Regions from separate parts of the Vibrio sp. TBV020 genome, predicted to be linked through region 1. Evidence: predicted binding sites of a transcription regulator. Region 1 holds the regulator's gene; each other region holds the start of a gene.
What was found. The regulator PurR, encoded in region 1, represses purine synthesis genes. The targets are predictions, from matches to a motif close to TNANGNAAACGTTTNCNTNA.
Positions count from the first base shown of each region.

Region 1 (4,216 bases):
GGTTGAAATTGGGGTAAGTCCCATTAACAAGTTGATTAAGAAAAATGGGAACACTGGGATTAGGCGTAGTGAAAACAGGTAGAAAGCGCCATCCTTTTCAACACCTTTATTGATAGCAGATAACTTCTCTCCAAACTTACCTTGTACCCAATCACGTAGTAAAAATCGACTGCTTAAAAAGGCTAACGTAGCACCAATTGCACTGGCAAATGAAACGATAAGTAACCCGGTTGAAAAACCGAAAAGAGCTCCACCTAATAAAGTGACAACAGCGGCACCGGGTATAGAGAATGCAGTGATTGCCACATAGGCTAAGAAATAGGTAAGTGCTGCGACAATAAAGTTGTTTCTGATGTACTGTGCAAGTTCTGCTTGTTGTGCTTTAGCATTTTCTAACGTTAGGTACTGGCCAAAGTTCATTCCAAGGAAAACAATAAGTAAAACAAAGATAATGCCTAGTATGATTTTTTTATTCATGAGCTGCTCCATCAAGAATCATGGCCGATTAAACAAAGTGTTAATAGACTAGACAGGGAAAGCAAGCAGTAAATTTCAATAAAGACAAAAAAGTCAGCACAATGGCTGACTTTTTAAAATAGGAAATGAAATTGCGTTAGCGACTTAATTGGCTTAAGAGCTCTTCGCGACGGCTATGAGGAATTACAGACCAATGAGTACCATTGATTGCGCCTTCCAATGCCCAGAGCAACTCGACATTGACGTCTGAAGAGTGTGAAGATTGAATCGCTTTGAAGGCGTCCACTGCTCCAGTTGCTTCTAGGTTCTCAACGCTATCAATCCCTGCTTTCTTGAGCATTCGTTCAGTTGCGAGTCTCAAATTAGGCAGATCTTTTAGGCGGTTTGGTTTAGCTTTCGCTTGTTTTTTCTTTTCACTGTTTGCTGCCGAAAGTGCAGCCTGGGCAATCTCAAGAGTCTTTGAAGTATCGTCGAAGCAATCATCGCCTAAAGCGAAGTATTTTGTGACGACGGGAAAGCCACGTTTTTTATAAACGTAAGGTTCTAAACTGAGAGATTTAAATTGCGTTGCAAGTGCATCGTCTGCCCGAACGTGCAACTTATCATTGACGACTAATGCAAACATAGTGTCGTCGGCAAAAATACCGAAGCCACCAAACATTGAGCGAGACTTTATTAAGCCTAGGGGCTCAAACAGTCGCATTGAGTCTTTTAGTATTGGTTTATCCATGCTGTGTATTCTCGGTGTATATGTATACGCCACCAATTCAGGTCCGAGAGAGTAGCAAAATTATGCAGGCTTTTTGTCAATCAGGTGTCATACGAGTACAAGAATACTCAATATAACGTGTGCATATTTACCATCGGCAACCCCGCTACCAGACAAATCAATTGTTTAAGGCCGGAGGCTTTGCGTCCCATTCTTTCGAAATGGTTTGCCCTGTTCGTGGCATAATCGAACAATAATAAGGATAAATGGATTTTGGGCAGAACATCACGCCTGAATAGGATAAGTGTGATCTTGGTTCAATAAATAGAGCCTAACTTATACACTTAGCCAATAAGATTTGTTGGCTAAGTGTATGTCAAATAAGTTATTTCTTAATGTTTTGTACGGTATTTCTTTCAACGATTTCAGGGTGCATTTCAAAGATACGCTTTTCATGCTCTTTGTCTTTAATGCGCTCTAGTAGAATTTCGAAAGCGTTTTTACCTACACGACGTTTTGGTTGGTGAACTGTCGTCAGCGGTGGTGAGAAGTACTCTGCCAGTTCGATGTTGTCGTAGCCAATTACAGACATATCTTCTGGAATGCGAATACCTTTCTGCTGCAAGCGGCTCATTAAGCCAAGGGCCATCGTGTCGTTGAAGCAGAAAATTGCAGTTGGCTTTTTGTCCATAGCAACGATTTGATCTGCTGCAAGTACAGCGGTATCACACTCGAAGTTACCTTCTAGAATCCAATCTTCGTTAACTGGTAGGTTCGCTTCATTCATCGCACGCTTGAAGCCACGAATACGTTCCTGACATGCAGCTTTTTCAAAGTGACCACTTAGGCAGGCGACGTCTGTATGACCGCGTTCGATCAAGTATTTCGTCGCTAAGTAGCCGCCTTCTTCTGAGTTATCGATGATCTTGTCTGCTTGTGAGCTCTCTGGGCCCCAGTCCATAACTACTTTAGGGATGTCTTTGTGACGGTCGAGCATCTCACTTAACTCTTCTGTTAAGTCAGAACACATAACAAGAATGCCATCAACGCGCTTTTCAGCCAGCATGCGAATGTAGTCGCGCTGCTTCTCATAGATACCACCCGTGTTACACAAGATCAGCGTATAGCCTTGGCGGTAACAGTAGCTCTCTACACCATCTATGACTTCAGAGAAGAAAAGGTTCGTTGACTGAGTCACTAGCATACCAATCGTACGTGTCGTATTGCACTTCAGGCTACGTGCAACGGCACTAGGTGCGTAGTTCAGTTCAGTCACTGCTTCCATTACTTTTTCTTGCGTAGCTTCAGCAACAAAGCGAGTTTTATTAATTACATGTGACACAGTTGTCGTCGATACACCAGCAAGGCGAGCAACGTCTTTTATAGTGGCCATAAGGTTCTGTCCTGTCGATGACTGCCTTGAGTTAATATTCAGTTTAGAATATTTAGGCAGAAAGTATCAGAAACACAAAAACCGCTCTATTTAGCGGTTTGTATTTGATTCGTTTGTTTTTATCGTTTGCGGTCACAATATTAGACCGCAAAACACTTAAGAGCAAACAAAAAACGCTAGTGCAACCTGCGAGAGGTCACAATGTTTGTCTTTATTCGCCTAGCAGATAGCGGCAATCCAACTCTAAGAAAGCGACTGTCAATGTGCTAATAGCTGAGTAGAAACCAAACTCATCGAATTTCTGGCACTTGTTTGAGAACTGTGGCACCCAGCTCAACAGATGCTGCTGAATAAATGCTTCTTGAGCCTTGAATGCCTCTTCTAGTTGGCTTTCATCTTCCGATTTATTTGAACCCACGATTAAGTTACCCAAGAAATCGAGTTCAATTGCAATGTGATCGGCTGGTTCGTTGAGTTTTTTGTCTACCTCGACGCCATGCTCGGCCATTAATGCTTCCATCTCTTTGGCTGGAGTGTCATTCAGTAGACCCGATTTACCAATGTACATAGACGCGTATGGAAGTGCTGAGTCCTTATCGGATTTTAAGAAAAGGTCACAAAAGTCTGCAGCTAGCTCTAATTGAGCATCTTCACGATCCATTAGTCGGTTCAGCGCATCCGTAATACGGGTGATAGCAGGCTTTAGTTGTTCGTTCTCACCCAATCCAGTTAAGAAAGTACGAATCTCTGGTGATTGGTATTGTGCGATATTTTCTTCAGTTAGCTCAGTTGCGAAAAGGCTAGATAGCCACCAATAGATTTCTGCACGTTGTTCGTTAAATGTTTTGATTTCTTTCATTAGGTATTACTCCCCAAATAATTACCGATATTGTAACGAATAAAAATGAATAGCGGTAACGGCTTGTATGACAAGATAAATAGGAATGTTGGAAGATATTAATGCCTAGAAAAGTTTTGTCTTGAATCAATAAAAAATCATCTTTCTAGTTTTTAAAGTGATAAATACTAGAAATGTTACTATTTATGAATAGAATAATAGAAAGAGCAAATCCCAATGTAAATTAAGTGGTGTAGATGAGTTATCACGTACTAGTTGTAGAAGATGACGCAGTTACTCGCAGCAAGCTAGTTGGTTACTTTCAGAATGAAGGGTACGACGTAAGCGAAGCTGAAAGCGGCGAGCAAATGCGTGACATGCTACAAAGTAATGCGATTGATTTGGTGATGTTGGACATTAACCTGCCTGGTGAAGATGGTTTAATGCTAACTCGCGAACTTCGCAGTCAGTCAGACATTGGAATTATCCTGGTAACAGGACGCACGGATAGCATTGATAAAATTGTTGGCCTAGAAATGGGTGCAGACGATTATGTCACGAAACCTTTTGAACTGCGCGAGCTATTAGTTCGAGTAAAAAACTTGCTTTGGCGAATTTCAGCAGCACGTAATGTGTCTGGAAATACAGAGAGCGACAAATCAAACGAGAACATGGTTCGCTTCGGTGACTGGACGTTTGATGTTCAACGTCGAGCGTTAAGCCGCAACGGTGAACCAGTTAAGTTAACGAAAGCTGAATATGAGCTTCTGGTGGCGCTTTCTTCGTACCCGAACCAAGT
Region 1 covers NZ_JBEEAQ010000003.1:1,225,064-1,229,279, forward strand. The annotation lists gene AAFX28_RS13590 (TVP38/TMEM64 family protein) at 1-477, opposite strand, end outside; gene AAFX28_RS13595 (TfoX/Sxy family DNA transformation protein) at 614-1,207, opposite strand; cyclic di-GMP riboswitch class I at 1,340-1,427, opposite strand; gene purR (HTH-type transcriptional repressor PurR) at 1,572-2,579, opposite strand; gene torD (molecular chaperone TorD) at 2,791-3,438, opposite strand; gene torR (two-component system response regulator TorR) at 3,675-4,216, shown strand, end outside.

Region 2 (4,216 bases), on a different contig from region 1:
CTTTCATTGAACTGCCCGTAAACGCGCGCTTCAAGTTCATGTTGGATAATGCTCAAAATACAATTAATGCTTTCATTAAAGGTCCAGTTTGTCGCGGTCAATTAGCACTGAACGTTATTAACGATCGTTTCTGGGTATTCTTTGTTGATCCAGATAAAGCTGACCTTCCAGAAATTAACGAGTTTTATCGTTCACAAGCTGACAATCTTAAGCTGCCAGGGGAGCTAGAGAGCAATACTCTACCCGTCACCAACTGGGTGAGTTATTCACGTCAGCAAGCGCGCTACCTTGAAGCTAAGTCCGACTTCATCAACAAGTGGTTCGAAGGCGGTAAGTTCCTAACTACGGATGTGCTTTGGACTGGCCATGGCACAAACCCTAACGCCGCCCTTACCGTGTTTAGACACTTTGATAGTGCATCAGTGGTGCAAGGTATGGTTGGCACTCCACCAAAAACTGCATGGATTCTTGATTATGCTCTGATTGAGCGTATTCACTATCTCTTAGTCGCAGGGTTTGATGTTTATGGTAACTTTGGTCACCAATTGATCACTCGAATGTTCATGGATTTCTTACGTCTAGAAGGTGAAAGTAACTTCGTTGCATTACTTCCAAGAGATGTACGTCACGAAGAACAGTCTAGTTGGTATCAAAACCAAAGCCGCCAGATGAGTGATTTCTTACAACGTAATGTTAAGCCTTTCGATCAGCCAACTCAGGTACCATACCAAACGGATGATCCAAAAGCAGAGCTTTACGACATCATCAAAACTCAAATGAGCCCTATCTTGAACAACCGCTACAAAATAGAGCAAACAGGCTTTTCTCAGGCTAATGAATCACTACTGCGCAGCATTGATAGCATCAAGGGCGAAGGACTTGTCTATGTCCCACAGATTGTGATGATGATGATTAAGTCCGAGCAAGGCGAAGATCAACTTTTCACTCTTCTTCACAACAACGCTCACACCAACATTTCGAGCCTATTTGACGAAGAGAGCAATCGTGATGTGAAAAATGATGACCTGACGTTGGTTCGTGGAGTGATCGGTAGCTACCCAGCAGCGTACCTATCTCTGAGCGAGCAAGAAATTCCAAAACTAGTCGACATGCTGAAAAATATTAAGACAGAAGAAGACTACGTTAAGCTTTTGGATACATTCGCAATTCGTCGAAGCTCGGATGAGTTTTGGCCTTTCAGTGACAGAGTTCATGCGTGGTACAAAGAGAATCAGCCTATCGAATTTGGACTTCTAGACTACAATAGATTTGAGAATAGATAGTGCTGTAACAGCGTATGTAGCAGATAGGGAGGAGACTATGGGTATTGATGATAGCATCAGAGCACTTGAACAACAGATTTACGTCGCTTGTTCTGAAGGTGATTACGACACTGTCCAAATGCTAGAGCACCAACTGGATAGTTTGCGAAGTAAAGCCGCCCACCCTTTTGATGATGACCCATACGCACCAGAGGGAAAGCTATTTCCTGAAGACGATTGGTTCTAATACCGCCTAAATATCAACAAAAGTGTCCTTCTCTGGGCACTTTTTTTATTGATACTCTTCTGACTGCTATGTGCGTTTAGTTGGAAACAGCGCACGATTCTTTTGATTTGGATCAGGTGTACAACGTATAATCCCCCACAGAGACATACAACTGGCTCAGTCCGCTTTACAAAGATAATTTTGCCGATATTATCTCCACGCAAACGATTGCTTAACTTTTTAACCTGTCCACTCCGAGGGTTTTATGCTGTCTGATATTGATATCTGTCGAAATACTCCACTTGCTTCTATCACTGAGGTTGCCACACAAGCTGGCCTGCTCGAAGGAGAATATGCCAGCCAAGGTAAATACAAAGCAAAAGTTTCTCTAGACAGCCTTAAGCGTCTAAGCCAGTGTGATACCGGTAAATTGATCCTAGTGACAGCAATTACCCCAACACCATTGGGCGAAGGTAAGACTGTAACGACCATTGGCCTTGCTCAAGGTATCTCGAAGCTCAATCGTTCAGTAACGGCTTGTATTCGTCAGCCTTCAATGGGACCGGTTTTCGGTGTCAAAGGTGGTGCAGCTGGCGGTGGCTATTCACAAGTCGCTCCCATGGAAGAACTAAACTTACATTTAACGGGCGATATACATGCTGTAACCGCTGCGCATAACCTTGCAGCTGCTGCAATCGACGCTCGTATCTATCACGAACAACGCAACGGTTATGACGACTTTGAAACTCGCAGTGGCTTAAACGCCCTCCGTATTGACCCACAACGCGTAGTTTGGAAACGCGTCATGGACCATAATGACCGGGCTTTACGAATGGTCACGGTAGGTCGAAATGAACCGGGTAAAGTCATCAACGGATATGAACGAGAAGATGGCTTCGATATTTCGGCTGCATCTGAGTTAATGGCCATTCTTGCTCTTGCAACGGATTTACGAGATCTAAGAAAACGTATTGGCAGAATCGTGGTTGCTTATGACCTTGATGGGAAACCAGTAACCGCCGAAGATCTTCAGGTTGCGGGGGCGATGGCCGTCAGTATGAAAGAAGCGATTGAACCAACGTTAATGCAAACACTTGAGGGAGTCCCTACTCTCATACATGCAGGACCGTTTGCAAATATTGCCCACGGTAACTCTTCCATTATTGCTGACAACATTGCAACAAAACTCAGTGAATTTACCGTGACTGAAGGTGGTTTTGGCTCTGACATGGGCTTTGAAAAAGCATGCAATATTAAAGCTCAAGTGTCAGGTAAAGCGCCAGATTGTGCGGTTATTGTGGCAACTTTACGTGGGCTGAAAGCTAACTCTGGCTTGTATGATCTTAAACCTGGTCAACCTATTCCAGATTCGCTGTTCGAAGATGATGCGAACGCGCTTGCCGCTGGTTTCGAAAACCTTAAATGGCATATCAATAACGTCAACAAGTATGGTGTACCAGCTGTGGTTGCAATCAACCGATTCCCACAAGACAGTGACGCTGAGCTATACGCTCTCAAAGAGATGGTTGAGTCACTACCGAATAACGTAGAAGTCGCCATTAGTGAAGGATTTGTGAAAGGTGGTGAAGGAACGGTAGTGCTCGCAGAAAAAGTGCTTGGTCAATGCGCAAAGGGCTCTAACTTTACGCCACTATACAAATTTGAACAAAGCACTGAAGAGAAACTGATGGCCGTGGCTGAAGCTGGTTACGGCGCAGCAAGTATTACGCTTAGTGACACAGCAAAACAACAGCTCAAAGAACTCAAAGCGAACGGCTTTGACAAACTGGCTGTATGTTTAGCCAAAACGCCTTTGTCGATTTCTACGGATGGCAGTATCAAAGGCGCACCAAGCGGTTTTGACGTGTCCATTCGAGAGTTAAAACTGTGCGCGGGTGCTGGCTTTATTTATGCTCTATGTGGCAATGTGATGACTATGCCGGGACTCCCAGATAAGCCCGCATTCATGAACTTAGACCTAGATGATAACGGAAACATCATTGGTTTGAGCTAACCCTCACTTCACTTACTGCTCCCCCTTTAAGAGGCTTAACTTGTCAGGTTAGGCCTCTTTTGTATACGCACGATCGACAAGCCATGAACTTCCCCCCAAGATCATGTACCATTAAGCTAATACCCTCTCAGAACTGGATTTTTCATGGAAGCAGAGCTACTGGAAATAAAGAATTTCCTTTCCCAACACCCTCCATTCGATGAACTCGAAGATGATGTTCTTAATTACGTTACTAAGCACGTAGAAATCTCCTACTACCGTGAAGAGACACCCGTTATACACTTTGGCGATGAGATCCACGACTTGTACATGGTGAGAAGTGGCATTATCGAAGTTTATCGACGCAAAGGCGAGCTATACAATCGCCTTGATGAAGGTGCGCTATTTGGCCAAATGGGTTTACTGACCAACAACAAAGTTCGCTTCCCTGCAAAAGCAATGAAAGATAGCTTGCTTTACTGTATTCCAGAGGTTGTTTTCCAAGAGCTTTACGAAAACCATGAAGCTTTCGCCGACTTTGTCGAGGTAGAAGATAACGCTCGTTTGCGTCAAACCGTATCGAACAGTAATGAACAGAACGACCTAACCACATCTAAAGTTCGCACTCTGTTAACCACAGAAGCGCCGTCGATACCAAAAACAGAATCCATTCAAAATGCCGCAATCAAGATGGCGGAAGAGAACGTCTCCTCTTTGTTGATTATTGACCCTGAA
Region 2 covers NZ_JBEEAQ010000001.1:1,554,420-1,558,635, reverse strand. The annotation lists gene AAFX28_RS06810 (fatty acid cis/trans isomerase) at 1-1,283, shown strand, start outside; gene AAFX28_RS06805 (hypothetical protein) at 1,321-1,509, shown strand; gene AAFX28_RS06800 (formate--tetrahydrofolate ligase) at 1,754-3,502, shown strand; gene AAFX28_RS06795 (DUF294 nucleotidyltransferase-like domain-containing protein) at 3,647-4,216, shown strand, end outside.
Region 2: a site for PurR is predicted at 1,705-1,724, ahead of AAFX28_RS06800 (formate--tetrahydrofolate ligase). Genes of this name have one in related genera too.

Region 3 (4,216 bases), 200 kb from region 1:
GATCTCGAAAGATGGTATCGATGTTGAAGCACTAATTTCTGCTTTGTCTGGCGAAACAAAAACTAAGACAAAGTCAAAGCGTGCTCCACGCCCAGCTAAATACAAATATGTAGATGCAACTGGCGAAGAAAAAACTTGGACAGGCCAAGGTCGTACACCTTCTGCAATCCAAGAGCAATTGGACGCAGGTAAGTCTCTAGAAGACTTCCTAATCTAATTACACTTATTCGTATTAAAGTAAAAAGCGCCAAATAGGCGCTTTTTTTATTGTCTAAAATACTATTAAGCCCCACAAATGTGAGGCTAATATTAATTCAAACTGAAAATTAACGTTCCCAGTACGCTTCTTCTAAGCTATCTTCACGCTCTGGTAAACCACGGGATAAACGTGGCGAGTGTTGAACCAACACCTCATAACTTGCTCGGTTTGAATATTTACAAACTTGAGAAAAAGATGAATATGTTAAGTAAGAGTGAGCATGCTTACTGGAATTCGGTACATTCTCTCTATGGTATTTATTCGCTGCCATATCGTGTAGTAACGCAGATAACGCTGCATCGCCCGCACCATTAGTATTCTTAATTTTCTCTGGTCCACCCATATATGGAGCAATATGTGAATAAACCTTAATAGGGTTGTCACACAATTCTTTCGATGCTGGGCGACTAAATTCATAACGGTTGAACTCAGCAATGCTACCTGGCAACAATGGTAGTGACGTTTCACGCTTCGCCGAGTCTTCTGTATAACCTGCCATAAATAAACCCACTGGGCCGGCAGTACATAGTACAAGATCAACCCATTCTAGTGCTTTATCTGACGCTGCAAGTGGTTCTGACTCGCCTGTTAGCGCTTCTGCTTCGTCTTCATTCATTGCAACAACAGAAACATGGTCACGTAAGAAGTCTTGCCAGAATTTAGGATCATCTTGAATCACGAACTTAGTTCCTAGAGTCAATACAACCGGTACGTCATGCTTCTTAGCATACTCAATAGCCTTCATTGTTGCTTCAGGCATTGGGTCACCTTCTTTGCAACGAACCAAATACGCCGTCAAAACAAGCGCTGATGCATTTTTGAAGATTTTCTCTGGGATGCTCTCAGGCTTCAGTTGGTTCATTTGACCTTCACTGATAGCAAACGTACGTTCGCCGTCCTCAGTAATAAGCGCGAAACAACGACCAATAGCACCTTCAACACCTTGAAGGTGGTTTAAATCCATACGGCTCGACGTATTACATAAATAACGGTAACCGTAGCTGCCGATCTTAATATCTTGGCTCATTACACCCAATAACGTAGAACGGTCATCGGCTAATACTGAGTAGTTATGAAGCGTATTACCAATCGTACCACCAGCGTATTCATTAGTGATCAACTCACGTTCTTTTAGTTCGTTGTATAACGCTTCTGCAGTCGCATCATCAATAACTAAAGAATGTCCCTTACTCAGATTGTATTTGTCGATCAGTTCACTGCTCACCTTAGCTTCAATATCAACCAAAGTTTGGTCAATACCGATGATATGCGTGCGCGACATTTTTTTGCTTTCTTGTGATTGGCTTACAAGCGGATCACGGGCATGAACAGGAAAGTAATGCTTAGATTTACGTTGACCAGGAAATTTCATAGCTATGCTTCTGCAGTAAAGAGTTCGGAATAAGGGATGAAAAGAAGCCGGATTCTACCTCGCACTGATTAGCGCGGCAACACGTGGAATTATAGCAAACGTTTGCAAGAGTAATAATTTTGTGAACAACTTTAGGTGTAATAAATAAGAGGAATAAAAAAGCGGATTAACACTCTGCATTAATCCACCATAAAAGTTACTCGCCTTCCATAAAACTTAGATCAGGTAGTGAATCTAAATTTTCAGAATAACGTTTTAGGTCAAACTCGTTACCATTCTTCATCACATCAAATATTTCGATCGCTACTGCGCATGCCATCATTGCTACCGCCTCATCACGAGGTGTTCCTGTCATCATCAGGCGCATCAACGTTTCTTTTGTTTTGATAGGGCTTCCATCAGCCAATTGGTTTTCAATTACTTCAACTAGCTGCTCTTCACCCATCATCTGATTTTCATCAGTCATATTATTTTCTCGTATTGACTTGAATTCCGCTTACTATGCCATATATAGCCATTCTATACTCGTAAAACCGCAGATATAGTGAAAATTGGAAGTGTGATTTCAGTCTCGGATCTGTCCCACTGGCACGCTTTCTGATAAAATCTGCGTCCAGTTAAATTAAGTGGTGTTTAGTAATGTCTGACAACTGTACTGATAACAGTCAAAAGAAAGTCATCGTTGGCATGTCCGGCGGTGTTGATTCATCGGTTTCTGCTTACCTTCTCAAGCAACAAGGCTACCAAGTAGAAGGCCTGTTCATGAAGAACTGGGAAGAAGATGACAATGAAGAGTACTGTACAGCAGCAGAAGATCTGGCCGACGCACAAGCAGTGTGTGACAAGCTAGGCATTCACCTACATACAATTAACTTTGCTGCGGAATACTGGGACAACGTATTTGAATACTTCCTTGCTGAGTATAAAGCGGGTCGTACACCAAACCCTGATATTCTTTGCAATAAAGAAATCAAATTTAAAGCTTTCTTAGAATTTGCGGATGAAGTACTAGACGCAGACTATATTGCTATGGGTCACTACGTACGCCGAACTTTCCCTACAGCTGAAGGTGAAAAAGCAAAAATGCTCCGCGGCTTAGACGGCAACAAAGACCAAAGTTACTTCTTATACACATTAAGCAGTGAGCAAGTGGCACGCAGCCTGTTCCCTGTTGGTGAACTAGAGAAGCCTGAAGTTCGCCGTATCGCTGAAGAACAAGATCTCATCACTGCGAAGAAAAAAGATTCAACGGGTATCTGTTTTATCGGCGAGCGCAAGTTTACTGATTTCTTAGGTCGATACTTGCCTGCACAGCCAGGTGACATTGAAACACCAGAAGGCAAAGTGATCGGCAAGCACAATGGTTTGATGTACCACACTCTTGGTCAGCGTAAAGGCCTACATATTGGTGGTCAAAAAGGCGGCGGCGGTAACGAAGATCCGTGGTTTGTTGGTGACAAAGACCTTAAACGCAACGTCCTAATTGCCGTTCAGGGTAAAGATCACCCAATGCTGAAATCTCAAGGTTTAATCGCCTCTCAACTACACTGGGTAGATCGTGAAGCGATTAAAGAACCGTTACAATGCACTGTAAAAACTCGCTACCGCCAAACAGATATCCCATGTACTATCATCCCTATCGATGATGAAAACATCAAAGTTATCTTTGACGAACCGCAAGTTGCTGTTACGCCAGGGCAATCTGCTGTCTTCTATAAAGATGAAGTCTGCCTAGGCGGCGGTATCATCGAAGAGCGTATTTAAATTAATCGTAACCATTTAGGAGTAGAATTACGTGGCTAACACACTTTACGACCGCACTATCGCATTTGCTGGAATCTGCCAGGCCGTTGCTCTGGTACAACAAGTCGCTAAAAACGGTCACTGTGACTCTGACGCGTTTGAAACTTCTTTAAAAGCGATCTTAAACACCAGCCCTAGCAATACAGTAGGTGTTTATGGTCGTGAAATTGATTTGAAGTTAGGCCTAGAATGCTTAGTCAAAGGCATTGATAGCACTCCGACTGGTAGTGAGATTACTCGTTACATCATTAGCTTAATGGCTCTAGAGCGTAAACTTCAGACTCGCAACGACGCGATGTCTCAGCTTGGTGATCGTATTCAAATGCTTGAACGCCAATTGGATCATTTTGAACTGCTTGATGAACAGATGCTAAGTAACCTTGCTAGCGTTTATCTTGATGTGATTAGTCCAGTTGGGCCACGTATTCAAGTGACGGGTACTCCAGCAGTGCTTCAGCAAACTTCAAATCAACATAAAGTGCGTGCTCTACTGCTTTCTGGTATTCGAAGTGCTGTTTTATGGCGTCAAGTAGGTGGTAAACGCCGCCACTTGATTTTCGGCCGTAAGAAGATGGTCGAACAGGCCCAGATTCTACTCGCTAGAATGTCATAATCACTATAAGCTCGCGCATAGACGCGAGCTTATTTTTTGTACTCAGGTACAACTTTCCTTATACCAGAACAACACTCACGCAAACGTTTGCGCAATATTCGTGACAAACGCGTCAGATACTGGTATAAAGCTCTCAAAATTTCGAAACTCAATTTTCAGGAGAACATCA
Region 3 covers NZ_JBEEAQ010000003.1:1,427,115-1,431,330, reverse strand. The annotation lists gene AAFX28_RS14600 (H-NS family nucleoid-associated regulatory protein) at 1-217, shown strand, start outside; gene AAFX28_RS14595 (inosine/guanosine kinase) at 327-1,631, opposite strand; gene AAFX28_RS14590 (hypothetical protein) at 1,828-2,097, opposite strand; gene mnmA (tRNA 2-thiouridine(34) synthase MnmA) at 2,271-3,395, shown strand; gene hflD (high frequency lysogenization protein HflD) at 3,427-4,047, shown strand; gene purB (adenylosuccinate lyase) at 4,216-4,216, shown strand, end outside.
Region 3: a site for PurR is predicted at 1,722-1,741, ahead of AAFX28_RS14595 (inosine/guanosine kinase). Genes of this name have one in related genera too.

Region 4 (4,216 bases), 1.3 Mb from region 1:
TCTGTATTCCGTCTGATGGTATTTGTACTTCTGATTGCATCAGGTGCGATGCTAATCAAAGGTGCCGCTGACCTACCTGCAGCACTATGTTTAGGTGTAGCTTTCGGTGCTCTAGCGCTTTGCCAACTTGCTTTTGGTAAGAAAGTAGCTGCAATTCGTAAAGCAGACGAAGAAGCTAAAGCTAACGAAGCTGCAACTGCGTAACCGTAAGGTTATTAGAAAAAACAAAGCTGCGGTACCTTACTAAGACCGCAGCTTCTTATAACAAGATAGAGTTACTATCTCTCCCTTCTCTTCTTAGTGATGTCTTTGCTCACAGGTGCAACACAATAATGAATTCTTCATTAACGATGATAAGCTCCTAAACATTTCCAGCATTGTTTAATCACACTCTGTCGTGCCAGCTCTTTTGCTGGCTTTTTTTGTTTAGTTTTATGCGACGCTTTGTATTCTTTGCTCAACAATTTGCTTCGCTTGTAGAATTTTACTCACTTTCGGGTGAGCGGCATCTTGCTTCATCAAATTGGCAATCACAATATTAACACTGGTCGAGAACTGCTCACCAAGCTGCTGTAGGTCATGATGTTCAGCCACATTATACTTCAACATGGCGTTGATGAAGTGCGAGTGGTTATTAATGAAATATGGGACTTCTTTCGCTTTGATCGCCAACGAATCAATCACACCACCGGCAGACTCTTTCTCTTGGGCTATTTTTATAGCACTCAATTTATTGGCAAGACGGACATCAACACGTTTTAAAATCAAGTCATTGACCGCCATGGTAAAGTCTTTCTTAGGCTGGCTTTGTTGCTTCAATTCTATAGACCATTTTTTAACAAGCTCTAAACAGCCTATATGCAGAGCTACGGCTATAAGAATCAGTTTACGATGCAACCACTTCGTTTTTGAATACATGGCATCAAGTCTCTTGGGTGAGTAAACCGGATTAAAGCTATTCATCTGCAGCAAGAGATGGTAGATGCCTTTAGTTAACTTATGAGAATCACCCTCTGGATTTTCTTTCATCACAATCATTTGATTGAGCGTTGCTTTTACCGTCGCAGGGTTCAACTTCCTTTTAGTTTGGAACGCAATGACAAGGTCTAAAAACAAACGCAATTCTTCAACTTGTATTTGCTGGTCTTGATTTACGATCGACTCGTAATCGACTTTATCAATACAACATTTCGCGGTCTGATAAGCACCTATCCCTGCATGAAGCATCGAACAATTTACCGTCAGCTCAACACGATGAGGAAAACGAAGACAAAGCTTATTCATCACCTCAACCGCACGCTCCACATCACTTTCTAACACTGACTGATAAGCGGTGATTTGCGACACGAGTGGATCAGTTGGGTAGTCCAACAATTCATACTCATAAGCTAAAGCCAATGCCCTATCGATATTTCCTAATTCATGATGGAGCGATATCAACGTAGCTAAAGGCCAGGGATGTTTCACTTGTAGATGAAGGCGCTCAAGAGTCTCAAATGCTGCTGCAAAATTTTCTTGTTCGATATAAAAATCGATCACAACTTTATGACAACCAAACCACTTAGGTCCTTTACGCTTCAGCTGAGCATCACAAATACGCATGACGCTTTCAAAGTAACCGAGAACAAGATGTTTATGTACCGCGAGTAAAACATCTCGCTTAAGCAGGCTAACCGTCAAGGTCTGTTTCAATTGAATATAATTGAATGGATGCCCAAGAATGTTATCAAGATTTAATTCCTCTACTTCTTGGAGTTGCTGTTCATCATCACTATTCGCAACCATGATGAATGAACACTTTTTCGAAAACGCTAAGCTCTGTTGGTAGAGGTAGTAGTAACGTTCGCCAACGACTCTTTTTCTGCTGGTGTAAGAACAAATAATGACATCAAATGAACGTTGATTGATCAAATGACGGTAGGTCACGATGTTCTGTGCTTTAAACACCTTGTCATCTTCCCCACCCATTTTTTTCAGCATATTTTTGATTGAGGAAGCGAACATGCTGTTTTCCTCGACAATCAATATTCGCTTGTTTCTTAGATCTAAGTTGCGGGCCATTTATTCGTATCTATCGCTATATCTAAACTTTGACGAAAATGAAGAGAACCCTTTCGTCTTTTAACTCGATGTTCTAAATACACAAACAGAGAAAAATTTACAAATCAATCAATCTAAAAAGTAAATTAAATATTTTATTTCAATAACTTAAGATAAACTTCATCATTTCTAATTGATTCATTTTTCAAATCATAAAGAACTTAACATAAGAAGAAACTGACTAATTCCGTTAAAAATAGCCCCTACCTTTGTGAGTAAACTAGAAAGAGGCAATATGGAGTACGTGATTGGATTATTTAGAGAGCATTAAAAGCAAAAACCCCGATAACTCAATGAGTCATCGGGGTTTTCTAAATAAATGGCACGCCCTATAGGATTCGAACCTATGACCACATCCTTAGAAGGGACGTGCTCTATCCAGCTGAGCTAAGGGCGCGCTACAGGGACAGGATTATACGAGGATGAGCCGTTAAAACAAGGGCTTTGTTTAACATTATGATCTGATTGACTAAAAAAAGGGCACGGAATTCTATTTTGATTAAAAACACCACAAAGCAAACGTTTGCTTATAGATGTTCGTCAAATAATTTGCGACAATGCGCTGCAAATAAGTCGCCATAAATTCTTAAGGTATGTCATGACAGCTCAAAATATCGACGGAACTCTTATTTCCCAAACCGTTCGTTCAGAAGTAGCCGCACGAGTGAAAGCTCGTAAAGAAGCAGGACTTCGTGCTCCTGGTCTTGCGGTAGTCTTAGTTGGAGAAGATCCAGCATCTCAGGTATATGTGGGCAGTAAACGTCGCGCTTGTGAAGAAGTGGGCTTTATCTCAAAGTCTTTCGATCTTCCTGCAACGACAACTGAAGAAGAGCTTCTTGCTCTTATTGATGAATTAAATGGTGATAACGAAATTGACGGTATCCTTGTTCAGCTACCTCTTCCTGCTGGCATTGATGCAACACACGTACTAGAGCGTATCCACCCTGAAAAAGATGTTGATGGCTTCCACCCATACAACGTTGGTCGTCTAGCGCAGCGCATTCCAAAGCTACGCTCATGTACGCCTAAAGGCATTGTTACTCTGCTTGATCGTTACAATATCAATCTACGTGGCATGCATGCTGTTGTTGTAGGTGCTTCTAACATCGTTGGTCGCCCAATGACACTTGAATTGCTACTTGCTGGCTGTACAACGACAACATGTCACCGTTTCACTAAAGATTTAGAAGGTCATGTTCGCCAAGCAGATCTTGTTGTTGTCGCTGTCGGTAAACCTAACTTTATTCCAGGTAATTGGATCAAAAAAGGCGCTGTTGTGGTTGATGTAGGTATCAACCGCCTAGAATCAGGCAAACTGGTTGGAGACGTGGATTACGAAGTCGCAAAAGAAAACGCAAGCTTCATCACTCCTGTACCAGGTGGTGTAGGCCCGATGACTGTAGCAAGCCTGATTGAAAATACGATGCTGGCATGCGAACAATTCCATACTAAAAAATAGAGCTCAAAGCGTTTAACAGCATTAAAAAAGGGTTGATGTTTAAAGACATCAACCCTTTCTTTTTGTCCGTCATTCCCGAGAGGGAAGAATGACCGAGTTGGGAATCTCTTTCTGTAAGTCGAACAACTTAACCAGTTTCCCTACTCTCTCCTTCATCGCTCTATGGAATGACACGCAGGAGAGCTCTTACAAACTAAGAATCACACCCGCAATTGAGGCACTCATTAGGTTTGCCATCACACCTGCAGCAATCGCACGGAAACCATATTTAGAAATAAATGGACGCTTTTCCGGTACTACGCTACCTAAGCCACCAATTAGCATTGCCATTGTCGAGATATTGGCAAAACCACATAATGCAAAAGTAACAATTGCTTGTGAGTGCTCACTTAGCTGTGCTTTAACATCCATCAGTTGGATGAAGGCTACGAATTCGTTTACAACAACTTTATTGCCAATCAAAGAGCCCGCTGTTACAGCTTCTGCCCAAGGGATGCCTAATAACCATGCGACTGGAGCAAATAGGTAACCAAGCAATAACTCAAAGCTTAGTGACATACCCATTAATCCACCAACCCAGCCTAGCATGCCGTTTAGCATCGCGATGACACTGATAAACGCTAAAAGTGTTGCACCAACCGCAACGGCAATACGCAG
Region 4 covers NZ_JBEEAQ010000003.1:2,548,722-2,552,937, forward strand. The annotation lists gene AAFX28_RS19515 (sulfite exporter TauE/SafE family protein) at 1-204, shown strand, start outside; gene AAFX28_RS19520 (response regulator) at 433-2,004, opposite strand; tRNA gene AAFX28_RS19525 (tRNA-Arg) at 2,421-2,497, opposite strand; gene folD (bifunctional methylenetetrahydrofolate dehydrogenase/methenyltetrahydrofolate cyclohydrolase FolD) at 2,699-3,559, shown strand; gene AAFX28_RS19535 (NupC/NupG family nucleoside CNT transporter) at 3,746-4,216, opposite strand, start outside.
Region 4: a site for PurR is predicted at 2,612-2,631, ahead of folD (bifunctional methylenetetrahydrofolate dehydrogenase/methenyltetrahydrofolate cyclohydrolase FolD). Genes of this name have one in related genera too.